DNA from 2 places in the Pelomonas dachongensis genome. Region 1 is predicted to be linked to the other one. Evidence: predicted binding sites of a transcription regulator. Region 1 holds the regulator's gene; the other holds the start of a gene.
What was found. The regulator FliA, encoded in region 1, starts transcription of late flagellar genes. The targets are predictions, from matches to a motif close to CTAAAGTTTNNNNNNNNNNNGCCGNTA.
Positions count from the first base shown of each region.

Region 2: ACG02S_RS08210 (heme utilization protein) is a predicted target of FliA. The motif match lies at 4,067-4,093, and genes of this name have one in related genera.

Region 1 is NZ_JBIGHY010000011.1:22,433-29,187, forward strand. Features, by position in the region: gene ACG02S_RS22795 (GGDEF domain-containing protein) at 1-920, shown strand, start outside; gene ACG02S_RS22800 (substrate-binding periplasmic protein) at 917-1,582, shown strand; gene ACG02S_RS22805 (methyl-accepting chemotaxis protein) at 1,572-2,921, opposite strand; gene ACG02S_RS22810 (RNA polymerase sigma factor FliA) at 2,975-3,688, opposite strand; gene ACG02S_RS22815 (MinD/ParA family ATP-binding protein) at 3,708-4,481, opposite strand; gene flhF (flagellar biosynthesis GTPase FlhF) at 4,594-6,270, opposite strand; gene flhA (flagellar biosynthesis protein FlhA) at 6,267-6,755, opposite strand, start outside.
Region 2 is NZ_JBIGHY010000002.1:778,490-785,244, forward strand. Features, by position in the region: gene ACG02S_RS08185 (FAD-dependent oxidoreductase) at 1-609, opposite strand, end outside; gene ACG02S_RS08190 (VOC family protein) at 606-1,007, opposite strand; gene ACG02S_RS08195 (GNAT family N-acetyltransferase) at 1,004-1,462, opposite strand; gene ACG02S_RS08200 (methyltransferase domain-containing protein) at 1,470-2,852, opposite strand; gene ACG02S_RS08205 (glycosyltransferase family A protein) at 2,864-3,820, opposite strand; gene ACG02S_RS08210 (heme utilization protein) at 4,241-6,755, shown strand, end outside.

The sequences.
Region 1 (6,755 bases):
CATGGTCGCAGGGCCAGGCCGAGGCGATGAACAACACGCTGGCGCAAGGCCTCTCCGGCCGCGGCGTGCGCACGGTGTCGGAGCTGCTGGCCGGCACGCGCCAGCGCCAGCGCACGCTGCGCGACGAGCGCTCCAAGGCGCGCGATGCGCTGAAGGGCCTGATCCAGCGCATGCTGACCGAGCTGGGCGAGCTGGGCCAGCACACCGACCGCTTCCAGAACAACGTCGGTCGCTACGCCGACGCCATCGAGCAGGCCGACTCGCTGGAGAGTCTGGCGGGCACCGTGCGCGAGATGGTCGAGGAGAGCCGCAGCGTGCAAGGGCTGGTGTCGCAGACACAGCAGCGCCTGACGCTGGAGCACGAACGTGCCGCCGCGCTGACGCAGCGCGTGGACGAGCTGGAGGGCGAACTGCGGCGGCTGTCCAACGAGGTCCACACCGACCAGCTGACGCAGGTGGCCAACCGCCGCGGCCTGATCCAGGCCTTCGGCATCGAGCAGGCCAAGGCCGAGCGCGAGTCCACACGCATGGCCCTGGCACTGCTGGACATCGACAACTTCAAGAAGCTCAACGACAGCCTGGGCCACCACGCCGGCGACATCGCGCTGAAGTCGCTGGCCGAGCGCACGCAGGCCTCGTTGCGGCCCGGTGACATGGTGGCACGCTACGGCGGCGAGGAGTTCGTACTGATGCTGCCCAACACCCCGCTGGACGAGGCGCAGGCCGTACTCGTACGGCTGCAGCGCTCGCTGTCGATGGCGCTGTTCAACCACGAGGGCAAGGACGTCTTCGTGACCTTCTCGGCCGGCGTCACGCTGTACCGCCCCGGCGAGACGCTGGAGACGGCACTGGACCGCGCGGACGTGGCGCTGTACGAGGCCAAGCACACAGGCAAGAACCGGGCGTGCATCGCGGAATGAGGCGGTGGACGGCGTTGCTGGCCCTGGCCGCCGGCAGCGCTGCGGCACACGCGCGCGTGCCTTTGTGCGTGACCGACTTCCCGCCTTATGTCAGCGCGGCGGCGCCCGATGGCGGCAGCATCACCGCGCTGGCGCGCCGCGCCTTCGAGTCTGGTGGCCTGGGCGTGCAGACGCTACACGTGCCGTGGGTGCGTGCCTTCGCGATGGCCAGGAACGGCGAGTGCCTGCTGCTCTCGCTGTGGCGCAACGAGGAGCGTGACACCCTGTTCCTGTACTCGCTGCCGGTGACGCGCATGGAGCTGGGCCTGTTCGTGCGCGCCGACCTCGACACGCCGCTGCCGCCGGATGCCACGGTGGCCTATCAGCGCGGCTCCTACCTGCCAGCCGCGCTGGCCGACGGCCGCTACCAGTTGTACGAGCTGGTGGACCCGCGCCCCGGGCTGGAGATGCTCCGGCGCCGCCGCGTCGACGCGGTGATGTCCGAGCGCGCCACCTTCGAGCACCTGCTGGCCTCGCAGCCGCGGGGCGCCGACGACGTTCGCTGGCAAGCGCCGGCGATCGAGGTCAAGAACAGCTACATCGCGATCAGCCGGCACCACCCCCAGGCCGAGGCCTGGCTCGCACTGCTGAACCGCGAGATCCGCCGCTCGGTCAGAAATTGAAGGCCAGGCGCAGGCCGCCCCAGTGGCGGCCCTTGACCATGATGGGCGCCGCCGCCTCCTTCAGCAGCACGAAACGGCCACCGCCCATGTCGCGGCGGTAGGTCTGCAGCAGGAACGGCCGCGCGTTGCGCGCGGACGCCAGGCCGGTGCGGTCGTTGAAGATGCGCCGGTAGCGGCTGTGGGCCGTGTTCCAGACCGTGTCGCCCGGCCGCTGTGGCTGGCAGTACGTGCGGTTGTGTGTCGCGATGTAGCCATTGCGGTCGGCGGCAATGCAGAACACGATCTTGTCGCTGAAGCCCAGCGTCTTCTCCTGCACACCGGGGAACAGGCGGTCACTCAGCTGGCAGAAACGCGTCGTGTGCTGCTGCGGGTTGGTGTCGGCGATGGGCCGGTAGTTCTCGTCGAACAGGTCGGCCTCGCTGATCTGGCCGTCTCGCAGCGCGGCCTCCAGCAGCGCGGAGATCTCGCCCGCCGCCGCCTGCGCGGCGCGGATGAAGGGCATGTCATCGACCTCCACGCCGCTCTCCGCGATCTGCTCGATCAGATCTTCCGACATACGCAGGAAACGGTCGCTGCCATCGAAGGCCACCTTCAGGCTCTGCGACGCGTCGGTCACCTCGCGGCCCAGCTCGTGGGCGTGCTCGTTGAGCAGCTGCATCTGCTGGCCGCTGTGCGCCGCGGAGGCGGCAATGCGCTGCACGTCTTCCTCGACCTCGTGGAAGGCGGCGTGGATCTGGCTGGGCTTGGCGCCCTTCTCGGTCAGCTCGTCACTGAAGCGGTCGATGCGCGTCTGCAGCGTGGCAATGGCACTGACGATGGCCTTGGACGAGGCCTCGACCTGCCCTGCCAGCGCCTTCACGGCCTCGGCAACAACGGCGAAACCACGGCCGGCGTCACCGGCATGCTTGGCCTCGACGGCGGCATTGAAGGCCACCAACCGGGTCTGCAGCGAGATCTTCGTGATCTCGGCGGCGGCCTCGGACACCTGGGCCAGCGTGCTGGCCATCCCCACCACCTCGCCGCCTACGACGCCCAGCGCACCACGTGCGCGCTGCACGGCGGCCGAACTCTGCGCCGTGGCGGTGGCGATGGCCGCCTGAGCCTGGCTGATCTGGTCGAGCTGCTGGGCCAGCGCCTGCATGGCCTGTCCCTGCGCCTGCACCACGCGCTGCGTGTCTTCCAGCGCGCCGCGCACCTCGGCGGCGTCCTTGCCCACGGTGGAAATGGAGCGCGACAGCTTCTTGACGACGTTCAACGCCGCGCTGTCATCGCGCCGGACGGGCTCCTCCCGAACGGTCTGCGCAGACGCCGAGACTCCGGCCTTGGGCCACCTGAACATGCGTTTGTCCCCCGCTTATAGGCTGGGGCCGCCGCTGTCAGCCGCCCCTCAGATCACCAGTCGCGCAGCTTAACGCGCAACCTTGCGATGGACTGACTGTGCAGCTGGCACACGCGCGACTCCGTGACCTTGAGCACGGCCGCGATCTCCTTGAGATTCATGTCGTGCTCGTAGTACATGCTCATCACGTACTGCTCGCGCTCGGGCAGGTTCTTGATGGCGGCCACCAGCGCCTCGCGCATGCGGTGGTCCTGCAGCTGCGCCATCGGGTTGGCGCTTTCGTCGGCGACGTGGCGGTCAAGGTAGTCGTTGTCGCCGTCGTCGCCCGACATGTCTTCCAGGTACACCAGCTGCGTGCCGCGCACCTTGCCCAGCAGCTCCTGGTAGTCGGCCAGCGACAGGCCCATCTCCTTGGCGATCTCCTCCTCCTTCGGCGCGCGGCCAAGCTTCTGCTCGACCTTGTGCACCGCGGCCTCGATCTCGCGCTGCTGGCGGCGCGTGCCGCGGCTCATCCAGTCGCCGCCGCGCAGCTCGTCGAGCATGGCGCCGCGGATGCGCTGCGTGGCGAAGGTCTCGAACTGCACGCCCTGTTCGGCGTCGAAGCGGGACAGCGCATCGGTCAGGCCGATGAGGCCGACCTGGATGAGGTCGTCCACCTCCACGTTGGCCGGCAGCTTGGCGATCATCTGGTGCGCCAGGCGTCGGACGAGCGGGCTGTACTGCTTGATCAGCGTGCTGTTGTCGAGGCGGCCTTTGGGCGTGTACATGTTCTGCTCCCAGCAGAGGTCAATGCGCTGCGAGGAAAGGGTTGGACACCGTGCGCGCCGGGCGCAGCGGGGTCGCGTCAGAAGCGGCGTCGATGGCGGCGCCCGGGGGCGCCGCCAGCAGCAGCTCGCGGGCCAGGTGGCGCAGCTCGGGCGTCAGCGGCGCATGCTGCGAGGCGCGCGGGTCCAGGCAGGCCCAGTCGCGCAGCACCGCGCCGAGGAAACCGTCGGCGCACGAGTGGAGCTGCTGCGCGATGCGAGTGGCCACGCGCAGCTGGGGGTGGCAGGCCATCAGCAGACTGTAGACCATCAGCCCCGCCCGCTGCGTGAGCCATTTCATGCCGGCGTAGGCCTCGGTGACGCTGTGCGGATCGGTATCCGCCAACAACAGTGGACGCACCTCGCGCAGCGCGACGATGCGGGCCAGCTCAGGCGCCGGTGCGTGCAGCAGGATGACGTCGGCATCCGGCGCGGCGGCAGACACGGCCTCCAGGAAGGAAGCAGCCGACCCGTTGGCATTGATATGACGCAGCGGCAGGCCGCGAGCGGCCAGGTACGACACCTTGGGCGACAGGCGCTCGATGCAGTTGGACAGGTCCACCTGCGCCAGCTCCGAGGGCGCCGGCGAATGCTCACCGGCGTCAACCACCAACGTCTTCAGGTTCAGTTCGCTGAATGCGGCGCACAGGCCTTCCAGCAGCACGCCGGCGCCCATCACGCGCGGGTTGCTGACGACCGGCACGAAGCGGGTCTTGGAGGCGGCGAAGAGGCGGCGCAGACCGTGGGCTTGATCCATCATGTTTGCCCCTCGTGCAAGGAATGCTTTGACCGGTCTCCCGAGGGGATGCGGGCCGGCTTGGGAGCGGCCCGGCGCGCGGCCCGCTCAAAACGCACTGTGACGCCTCGCATCAGTGGACCGCCCGCAGGCCCGCGTCGGCGAGCGGTCCGCCGGCGAAGATCAGGTTGACATCGGTGTTGTCCATGCGCCAGGCGCCGGATGCGGCGCCCTTCAACGCGCGCTGCACCAGCGCCACGCTGGGCAGGCGGTGCCAGTCTTCCGGCACGCGCTGGCCGTTGGCCACGCCCAGCACCTTGAGCTTGTGGCGGATCAGCGTGTCCAGCGCCGGGGCCAGCTTGACCGCTTCGTCGAGCTTGCTGAGCACCACGCCCTCGCAGGCGGCGGCTTTCCAGGCGTTGACGACGTCCTCGATGGTCTCGCCCTGCTGCGCGGCGTTGATGACCAGCAGCTTCTTGATGCTGGGGTGGGCGAGCATCTCCAGCAGCTCCTGCGTGCGGCTGTCGCGCTGCGCCATGCCGGCGGTGTCGATGAGGATGAGCTTCTTGCTGGACAGCAGGTCCAGCAGGTCGTCCAGCGACGCGCGGTCGTGCGCGGTGTGCACGGGCACACCGAGGATGCGCCCGTAGGCACGCAGCTGCTCGTGGGCGCCGACGCGGTAGGCGTCCAGCGTGATCAGGCCCAGCTGGCCAGCGCCGTACTTGGTCGCGAAGTGGGCGGCCAGCTTGGCGGTGGTGGTGGTTTTGCCAACGCCGGTGGAGCCGATCAGCGCGAACACGCCGCCCCGGTCCTCGATGGCCGGCGCGGCCTCGTCGGCCTGCAGGTTGCGCGACAGCACGTGCGCGGCCCAGGCCGTCTCGTCAGCCGGGTCGGTGGGCGAGCCGGCGCGGAAGTCCGACGGGCAGCTCTCGGCCAGCTTGCGCACCAGCGCGGGCGAGAAGCCCAGCTCCAGCAGCTTCTGCGTCAGGCGCGCCTGCACGGGCTGGCGCTGCAGCTTCTCCATGAAGGCCAGCGACGAGAAGCGCTCCTCGATGAGACCGCGCATCTGGCGCAGCTCGGCCGCCATGTCCATCTGGCTGCGCTGCACGGACGTGGGCTGGCCCGGCAGCGGCGTGGGTTCGAACGCCGTGGCGATGTCGCCCAGCTGCGGCACGGCGCGCTGCACCGGCGTGGCGGGTGGGAGGCGGATCTCGTCGCGCAGCACCGGCGGCGCGGGGCGGCGGGGCTGCGGCTGGGCAGCTGCGTGCACCTGCACCTGCGCCGGCGCGGCGCGGCGCGGCGCCATCGCGGCCATCGCGTCGGCAGCGCGGCGCTCGCGCTGCGCGCGCGCGGCGTCCAGCGACGAAGCCGCAGACTGCACCTGGGGTGCAGGCGCGGCGCGCGTGACGGGGTCGGGCTGACCAGTCATCTCGGCCTGGCGGCGGCGCAGCACGCGCTCGCGCACATAGTCCTGGAAGCTCAGCGTGCTCATGGCCAGCTGCTCCACGTCGCCGCCCACCTCGGGGGCCGCGGCGAAGCTGGGCTCCTGGCGGTTTGCGCGCTCGGCGAAGGGGGCGCGCTGCGGCGCCGCTTGCGGAGCCGGCGCCTGCGACGGCTGGCGCGCCACGGTGCGCGGCGCGGTCTGGGCGATCTGCTCGATCTGGCCCATGCCCTCGGGGGCCATAGCCAGCACTTCGACGCCTTCCGGCACGGATTTGTTGGACAGCACGACAGCGTCGGCCCCGAAGGCCTGCTTCACGAGCGCGAGGGCTTCGCGCGAGGTGCGAGCGGTGAATTTGCGGACGTTCATGCTGTGCCTCCGATGATGGAGCCGATGCGGATGGTGTGGGTTTCAGGGATCTCGCTGTGGCCGAGGACCTTGAGACGGGGCGCGGCGCGCTTGAGCAGGCGGGCCATGGGCGCGCGGATCAGGTCGGGCACCAGCAGCGTGGCGGGCACGCCGCGGTCTTCCTGCTTCTGGGCCGTCTCGGCAGCGCTGCGCGCGAGCGTGTCGGCCACGCCGGGGTCCAGCGCGGCGCCGTGCGGCGAGTTCAGCGCCTGCGTGACCAGGCGCTCCAGCTCAGGTTCCAGCGCGATGACGTCCAGCTCCTTCACGCTGCCGTAGATCTGCTGCACGATGGCCGGCGCGATGTGCATGCGGATGCGGCGAGCCAGCTCGCCGGGGTCGGTCACGGCGACGGCGTTCTCGGCCAGGCATTCGACGATGGAACGCATGTCGCGCACGTGCACGCCCTCTTCCAGCAGGTTCTGGAGGACTCGTTGCAGGGTGGCGAT
Region 2 (6,755 bases), on a different contig from region 1:
CGACGCCGAACGGAAACGCTGGCGCAGTTCGACCTGCGGGAAGCCGACCGGCGCCGGCAGCACCGTCCAGACCGCGCCCCACGGGAAATGGCGCGCCCGCTGCCTCACCTTCATGCCGGCGCGCAGGCGCGAGAAGCTGCCATTGGCCAGGATCAGTGCCGCATGCCGCACGGTACCCTGGCCGCTGATCTGCAGCGTGACGCCGCCGCTGTCTTGCACAAAGCCCTCGACGGCGGCGCCGCAATGCCAGGGCACGCCCAGCGCCCGCAGCCGCCGCCACAGCAGGCCCATCAGCGCGCCACGCTGCAGGCCCAGGCCATAGGCGTCGGGATGAAAGCGCCGGTAGCTCATGTCCAGCACCGCGCGGCCGGCGGGCGTGTCGCCGTACAGCCGGTCCACGCGCACGCCGAGTTCCAGCGCCTCCGGCAGCAGGCCCATTCGAGCCAGCACCTGCTGGCCGGTGGGTTGCAGCAACAGCCCCGCGCCGATGGGCTGCGGCGCGGCCACGGCCTCGTACAGCTCGACGCCGATGCCGCGCTCAGCCAGCCGGATGGCCGCCGCGGCCCCGGCCACGCCGGCGCCCACGATGGCAACGGTGGCGGTGCTCAGGTGCGGTCCCGCAGCGGAAAGTTGATCTCGACGCCGTTGCCCGCGGGGTCCTGCAGGAAGAACTGGTGCTGGCCGGTCACGGCAGAGCGCGACTCGCGGAACGGCACGCCCAGCGCGCGCAGGTGCATGGCGGTCGCCTCTGGGTCGGTACCGGAGAAGGCGGTGTGGTCGTAGGTTGTCGGCGCAGCGGGGTCGAGCGGCCGGCGCTGAACCTCCCCGGCCGCCTGCTCGGACAGGTGCAGCACCGGCTGGCCGCCGGCGTACAGCCAGAAGCCGGCCGTATTGAACGCAGGACGCGGCCCGACCTCCAAACCGAGCGCGTCCCGGTAGAAGTCGCGCAGCACCGCCAGCAGCAAGGCGGGTGCGCGCAGGTTGATGTGATTGAGTCCCGTGATCATGGGGTGAGCGTGTGGGCGTCGAGGGCGGGCTGTGGAGGCACCCAGCGGTACTCGATGTCGAAAGGCTGCTCGTCGACGACTTGAAAACCGTGACGAACATAGAAAAGGTTGGCGCGACTATCGCGCAATGCGGCCAGCGTGATGGGCCTGCCCTGCGCCTGCAGGTGCGCCACCACCCAGGCGCCGAGGCCTTGACCCTGCGCATCCGGGTGCACATAGAGATGGTGCAGACGCAGTTCTTCGCCCTGCTCTTCGACGGTGAAGTAGCCGGCGCGCCGGCCGACCAGCAGCAGGTGGTTCATCCGCTCCGGATGGAACTGCGCCCTCAACCTCGCCCGCGCGACGGCGGGGTCGAACCGGCCCAGCCGTTCCAGACTTTCGCGCAGGGCCGCGATGCGCAAGGCCAGCATGTCTTCAAAGTCGGCATCGGCGACGGGCGCCAGCGTGGGCACCATACGTGCTTCAGGCGACAGCATCACGCACGGCGCGCATCGCGTACTGCAGCGGCATGGCGTCGCGTACCGCCAGCTCGGGGTCGCGGCCCAGCGCCAGTGCCATCTGGCGGACGCCGGCCAGCGCCTGTTCGCGCATCGGCGGCTCTTCCACCATGCACGGCACGCCGGCCTCCACGCGCAGGCCGGCGCCGTCGAACATCTGCAGCATCGTCTGGCGCGTGAACCAGCGGATGTGGGTGCGGTCCATCAGGCCGGTGGCCTCGTACTGGAACGCGCCCATGTTCAACCGCGCCTGGATGCTCCAGTGCTGCGCGTTGGGGATGCTGGTGACCACGCAGCCGCCGGGCGCCAGCACCTTGGCCACTTCGGCCAGCACGCGCCAGGGGTCGCGCAGGTGCTCCAGCACGTCGCCGAAGACCCAGCAGTCGCTGCCGCGCAAGGACTCGAAGAACTCCGGCCCGGCATCGTCGATGTTCAGCTGCAGCACCTCGTCGCAGCGCTGGCGGGCGATGTCGGCGGCCTTGGCATCCAGTTCCAGACCGACGAAGTGCACATCGGATCGGCGCGCTTTCAACGCCTGCGCCAGGCCGCCGGTGCTGCAGCCCACCTCCACAACGCGCTGCGCCTGAGCCGGGATCAGCCCCAGCACGAACGGGTTGTAGCCGCGCGGCTCGTGAGCGGCCTGTGCGTCGGCGGCGGCCGTGGCTTCGGCCGCCTGACGAGCCTGCACCTCGGCCATCCACTCTTCCAGGTGATAGCCCTGCGTGTTCGTCACGGTGCCGCGGCCCACGTGGTCCAGGTAGATCCGGCTCAGCCCCGGCGTTACGTCGTTCAACACCCAGTCCAGGTGCTTCAACAACCCGGACTTGCCGGCGTCGTGCAGCGCCAGCATCGGTGCCACCATGGGCGCGCCGTGCTTGACGGGCAGGGGCCACTGCTTCATGACCTCGATGTTGCACAACATGGCCGGCGGGTGCAGGTAGGGCACGGCGCCGTAGGCGTAGGGGATGTCGAATCCCTCGCGGTTCACGTAGGCCACGCCGCCCACGCCGTAGTGCTGGGGCTGCAGCTCGGCCAGCATGGCCTCGATGAAGCCGTCGCGCAGCACGACGATGTCGCTGTCCAGGAACAGCGCGACCGGCCCCAGCGGCAGCGTCTGGATGGCCCAGGCCATGCCGGGACCGTGGTGAATGTTGTGCCCCTGCACATGCAACGTCACGCCGTCGAGCGGCGCGACCGCGGCGCGGATGCTGTCCACGTGCTCGGCGCTGGAACCATCCACGATGTGCACGGGGTTGGCGTAGAAGCGCCGCAGCGACGTCAGCAGGTTGGTGATCAGCGCCGGGCTGTTGTACGAGACGACGACGACGGGGATCTTGCGGGCATCCATGGCGCGGCCTATCAGAATTTGTGGCTGGCCAGGAAGCCGTTCCACAGATCGAGGAACTCCGCCTCGGCGGTGGCGTCTCCCAAGCTCAGGCGGCGCATGACGTCGATGAAGGGGGACACGTCATCCTCCTGCTGGTAGCGGTTGCACAGCGCCTGGTGCAGGCCGGCATAGGCCTGGCGGGCCTGCTCGGCGCCCAGCCGCCCGATGCGGGTGGCGCCCAGTGCCAGCGCCCCGTAGCCCAGGTGGGCCGCCTTCATGTGCTTGCCCAGGATCTGCGCCGAGTGCCCCTCCCCGCCGGCGCGAAAAGCGCCCAGGCGGTCTTGGATATAGGCCACCGGGTTGATGAGGCTGGCGGCAAGGAAGGCACCCAGGTCCCACAGGCCGGCATACGACACGCCGCCGAACTCCGGCTTGGCCAGCAGGTCGGCCACTTCCTTGCGCATCACGCAGTTGGAGAACTCGCCCAGCCAGTTCTGGCATTCGGGCAGCGTGGTGGAAAACAGCACGGTGGCATCCAGCAGCAGCGTGCGGTCGTTGGAGAACCAGACCGCCTTCGGGATGGGCATTCCCTCCACCGGCTGGCCGCGCTCGTTGCTGTTCCAGCGCGCGCTGATGCTGCAAGGATGCCGGCCGGTGGCGTGCGCCATCATGTGGCGCATGTAGAAGTCAGGATAGAGCACGTCGTCGTCCAGCATCAGGTGGCAGAACTCGGTGGAGTTGCCCCACAGCTGGATCAGGTGCTTGAAGTTCTCGTACGCGCCCGCGCGCGGGCCTTGGTGAATCTCGATGGGCAGCTTGCGCATGGCCAGCGCCATGGCCGGCGAACGCAGCAGCGCGCCGAACTCGCCGCCCGGGCTGTCGTCGGAGACGACCACCCGTTGAGGCAGCAGCGTCTGCGTGACAAGGCCCGTCAGCAGTTCGACGAGGTACTTGGTCTTGTAGGCCGGGATCAGGGTGGTGACATGCATGAACTAATGCTCAGGGTTTCCCTCCGCGACGCTATTGGAGCCGCGGGAAGGTCATTTGATAGCGAAAAACAGGCCGTTGAAGCTCAAGCTGTTCAAAGCAACGCCGATAAGGGGGAGACCTAGCATTGCAACGAATAGTTAACGCTTGAGGGATTTCCGTGCAGCCGACCGGCGACACCACAGCAACGTCCAACGGTACAACCCCACCAGCTGAACTGCCGCGCCGGATTTCGGTCGGCGTGAGAGCTCAAGGTGCTGGCCGCGTTGCCGAAATCCGTCTTAGCTGTGTCCCTGATTCCAACATCAAAGTTTTGCCTGCCGCCCTGCCCGACGCTCTGCTCCAGACGTCGGGTTTCAGTGCGATACGCACTGGCGGACCGGCCCGCACGCCAAGCCGCGCCAACCTGAGGTAACGAGAACATGTCTTCCATCATCAGCAGCCTCTCCAGCGAACAGATCGCCGGCCTCACCTCTGCGACTTTGCGTGCCCTGGGCACGGAAGACTGGGCGGCGTTTTCGTCCGATCAGATCAAGGCATTGACCACCGCCCAGGTGGCCACTCTGTCCAGCTTCGCGATCAAGTCGCTGAGCACGGACCAGTTCTCGTTCTTCGATACGCAGGACATCGCCAAGCTGTCCACCTCCGCGCTGCTGGGCATGAGCTCCGAGCAGGTGCAGGCCATGGGCAGCGAGCAGGCGTCTGCGCTGACCACCACGCAGATCAGCAGCCTGACGACGCAGCAGTTCTCGGCCTTCGAGACCGCCGACCTGCAGGCGCTGAGCAGCGATGTGTTCAAGGTGCTGACCTCCCGTCAGTTGGGCGCACTGACCTCCGACCAGCTGGCCGCCATCGAGACAGCAGACCTGGCGCAACTGAGCACTTCGGCGCTGCGCGGCCTCACGTCGGACAACATCGACGCGCTGACCTCCGAGCAGGTCCAGTCGCTGTCCACCGCGCAGGTGCAGTCGCTGACCACCCAGCAGCTCAAGGGCCTGAGCACCGAGCAGATGGCTGCGCTGGAGACGGAAGACCTGCGTGCCCTGAGCACCGCCCAGCTCCGCGCGCTGTCCACGGATCAACTCAATGCGCTGGGCACCGAGCAGTTCGCCGCCTTGACGACGACCCAGGTGGCCGGACTGACGACCGCACAGGCCGCCGGGCTGGAGACGGCCGACCTGCAGGCGATGACCAGCGACCAGTTCAAGGTGCTGAATTCCGCCCAGTTCGGCGCGCTGAGCACCGAGCAGCTGGCCGCCATCGAGACTGCTGACCTGGCCGTGATGAGCACGGCAGCGCTGCGTGGCATCACGTCCGAGAACATCGACGCCTTCACCTCCGACCAGATCAAGGCGCTGGGCACTCACCAGATCCAGGCGCTGACGACGCAGCAGTTGAAGGGCCTGTCCACCGAGCAGATGGCCGCGCTGGAAACGCAGGACTTGCGCGCGCTGTCGACGGCCCAGATCCGCGCGCTGTCCACCGAGCAGCTGAACGCGCTGGGCTCCGAGCAGATCGCCGCGCTGACCACGAGCCAGGTCGCCAGCCTGACGACGGCGCAGGTCGCCGGCCTGGAAACGGCCGACGTCCAAGCGCTGACGACCGACCAGTTCAAGGTGCTGTCGTCCGCCCAGATCGGCGCGATGACCACCGAGCAGCTCGCTGCCATCGAAACCGATGACCTCAAGCAGATCTCTACGGCGGCCATTCGTGGCATCACGTCCGAAAACATCGATGCGCTGACGTCCGACCAAATCAAGGCGCTGGGCACGGCCCAGGTCCAATCGCTGAGCACGCAACAGCTGAAGGGCCTGTCCACCGAGCAGATGGCCGCGCTGGAAACGGAGGACCTCCGGGCGCTGTCGACGGCGCAGATCCGCGCACTGTCCACCGAGCAGCTCAACGCGCTGGGCTCCGAGCAGTTCGCCGCCCTCACGACCACCCAGGTGGCCGGCCTGACGACCGCCCAGGTCGCCGGCCTGGAGACGGCTGATCTGCAAGCCCTCGGCACCGACCAGTTCAAGGTGCTGTCGTCCGCCCAGGTCGGCGCGCTAACCACCGAGCAGCTGGCCGCCATCGAGACCGCTGACCTGGCCGTGATGAGCACTGCGGCGCTGCGCGGCATCACGTCGGACAACATCGACGCGTTCACGTCCGACCAGATCAAGGCGCTGGGCACGGCCCAGGTCCAATCGCTGAGCACGCAACAGCTGAAGGGCCTTAGCACCGAGCAGATGGCGGCGCTGGAAACGGAAGACCTTCGTGCGCTGTCGACGGCCCAGATCCGCGCGCTGTCCACCGAGCAGCTGAACGCGCTGGGCTCCGAGCAGTTCGCCGCGTTGACCACCAGCCAGGTGGCCAGCCTGACGACGGCGCAGGTCGCCGGCCTGGAAACGGCCGACGTCCAAGCGCTGACGACCGACCAGTTCAAGGTGCTGTCGTCCGCCCAGATCGGCGCGATGACCACCGAGCAGCTCGCTGCCATCGAAACCGATGACCTCAAGCAGATCTCTACGGCGGCCATTCGTGGCATCACGTCCGAGAACATTGATGCGCTGACGTCTGACCAAATCAAGGCGCTGGGCACGGCCCAGGTCCAATCGCTGAGCACGCAACAGCTGAAGGGCCTGTCCACCGAGCAGATGGCCGCGCTGGAAACGGAAGACCTCCGGGCGCTGTCGACGGCGCAGATCCGCGCGCTGTCCACCGAGCAGCTGAACGCGCTGGGCTCCGAGCAGTTCGCCGCCCTCACGACCACCCAGGTGGCCGGCCTGACGACCGCCCAGGTCGCCGGCCTGGAGACGGCTGATCTGCAAGCCCTCGGCACCGACCAGTTCAAGGTGCTGTCGTCCGCCCAGGTCGGCGCGCTGACCACCGAGCAGCTGGCTGCCATCGAGACCGCTGACCTGGCTGTGATGAGCACTGCGGCGCTGCGCG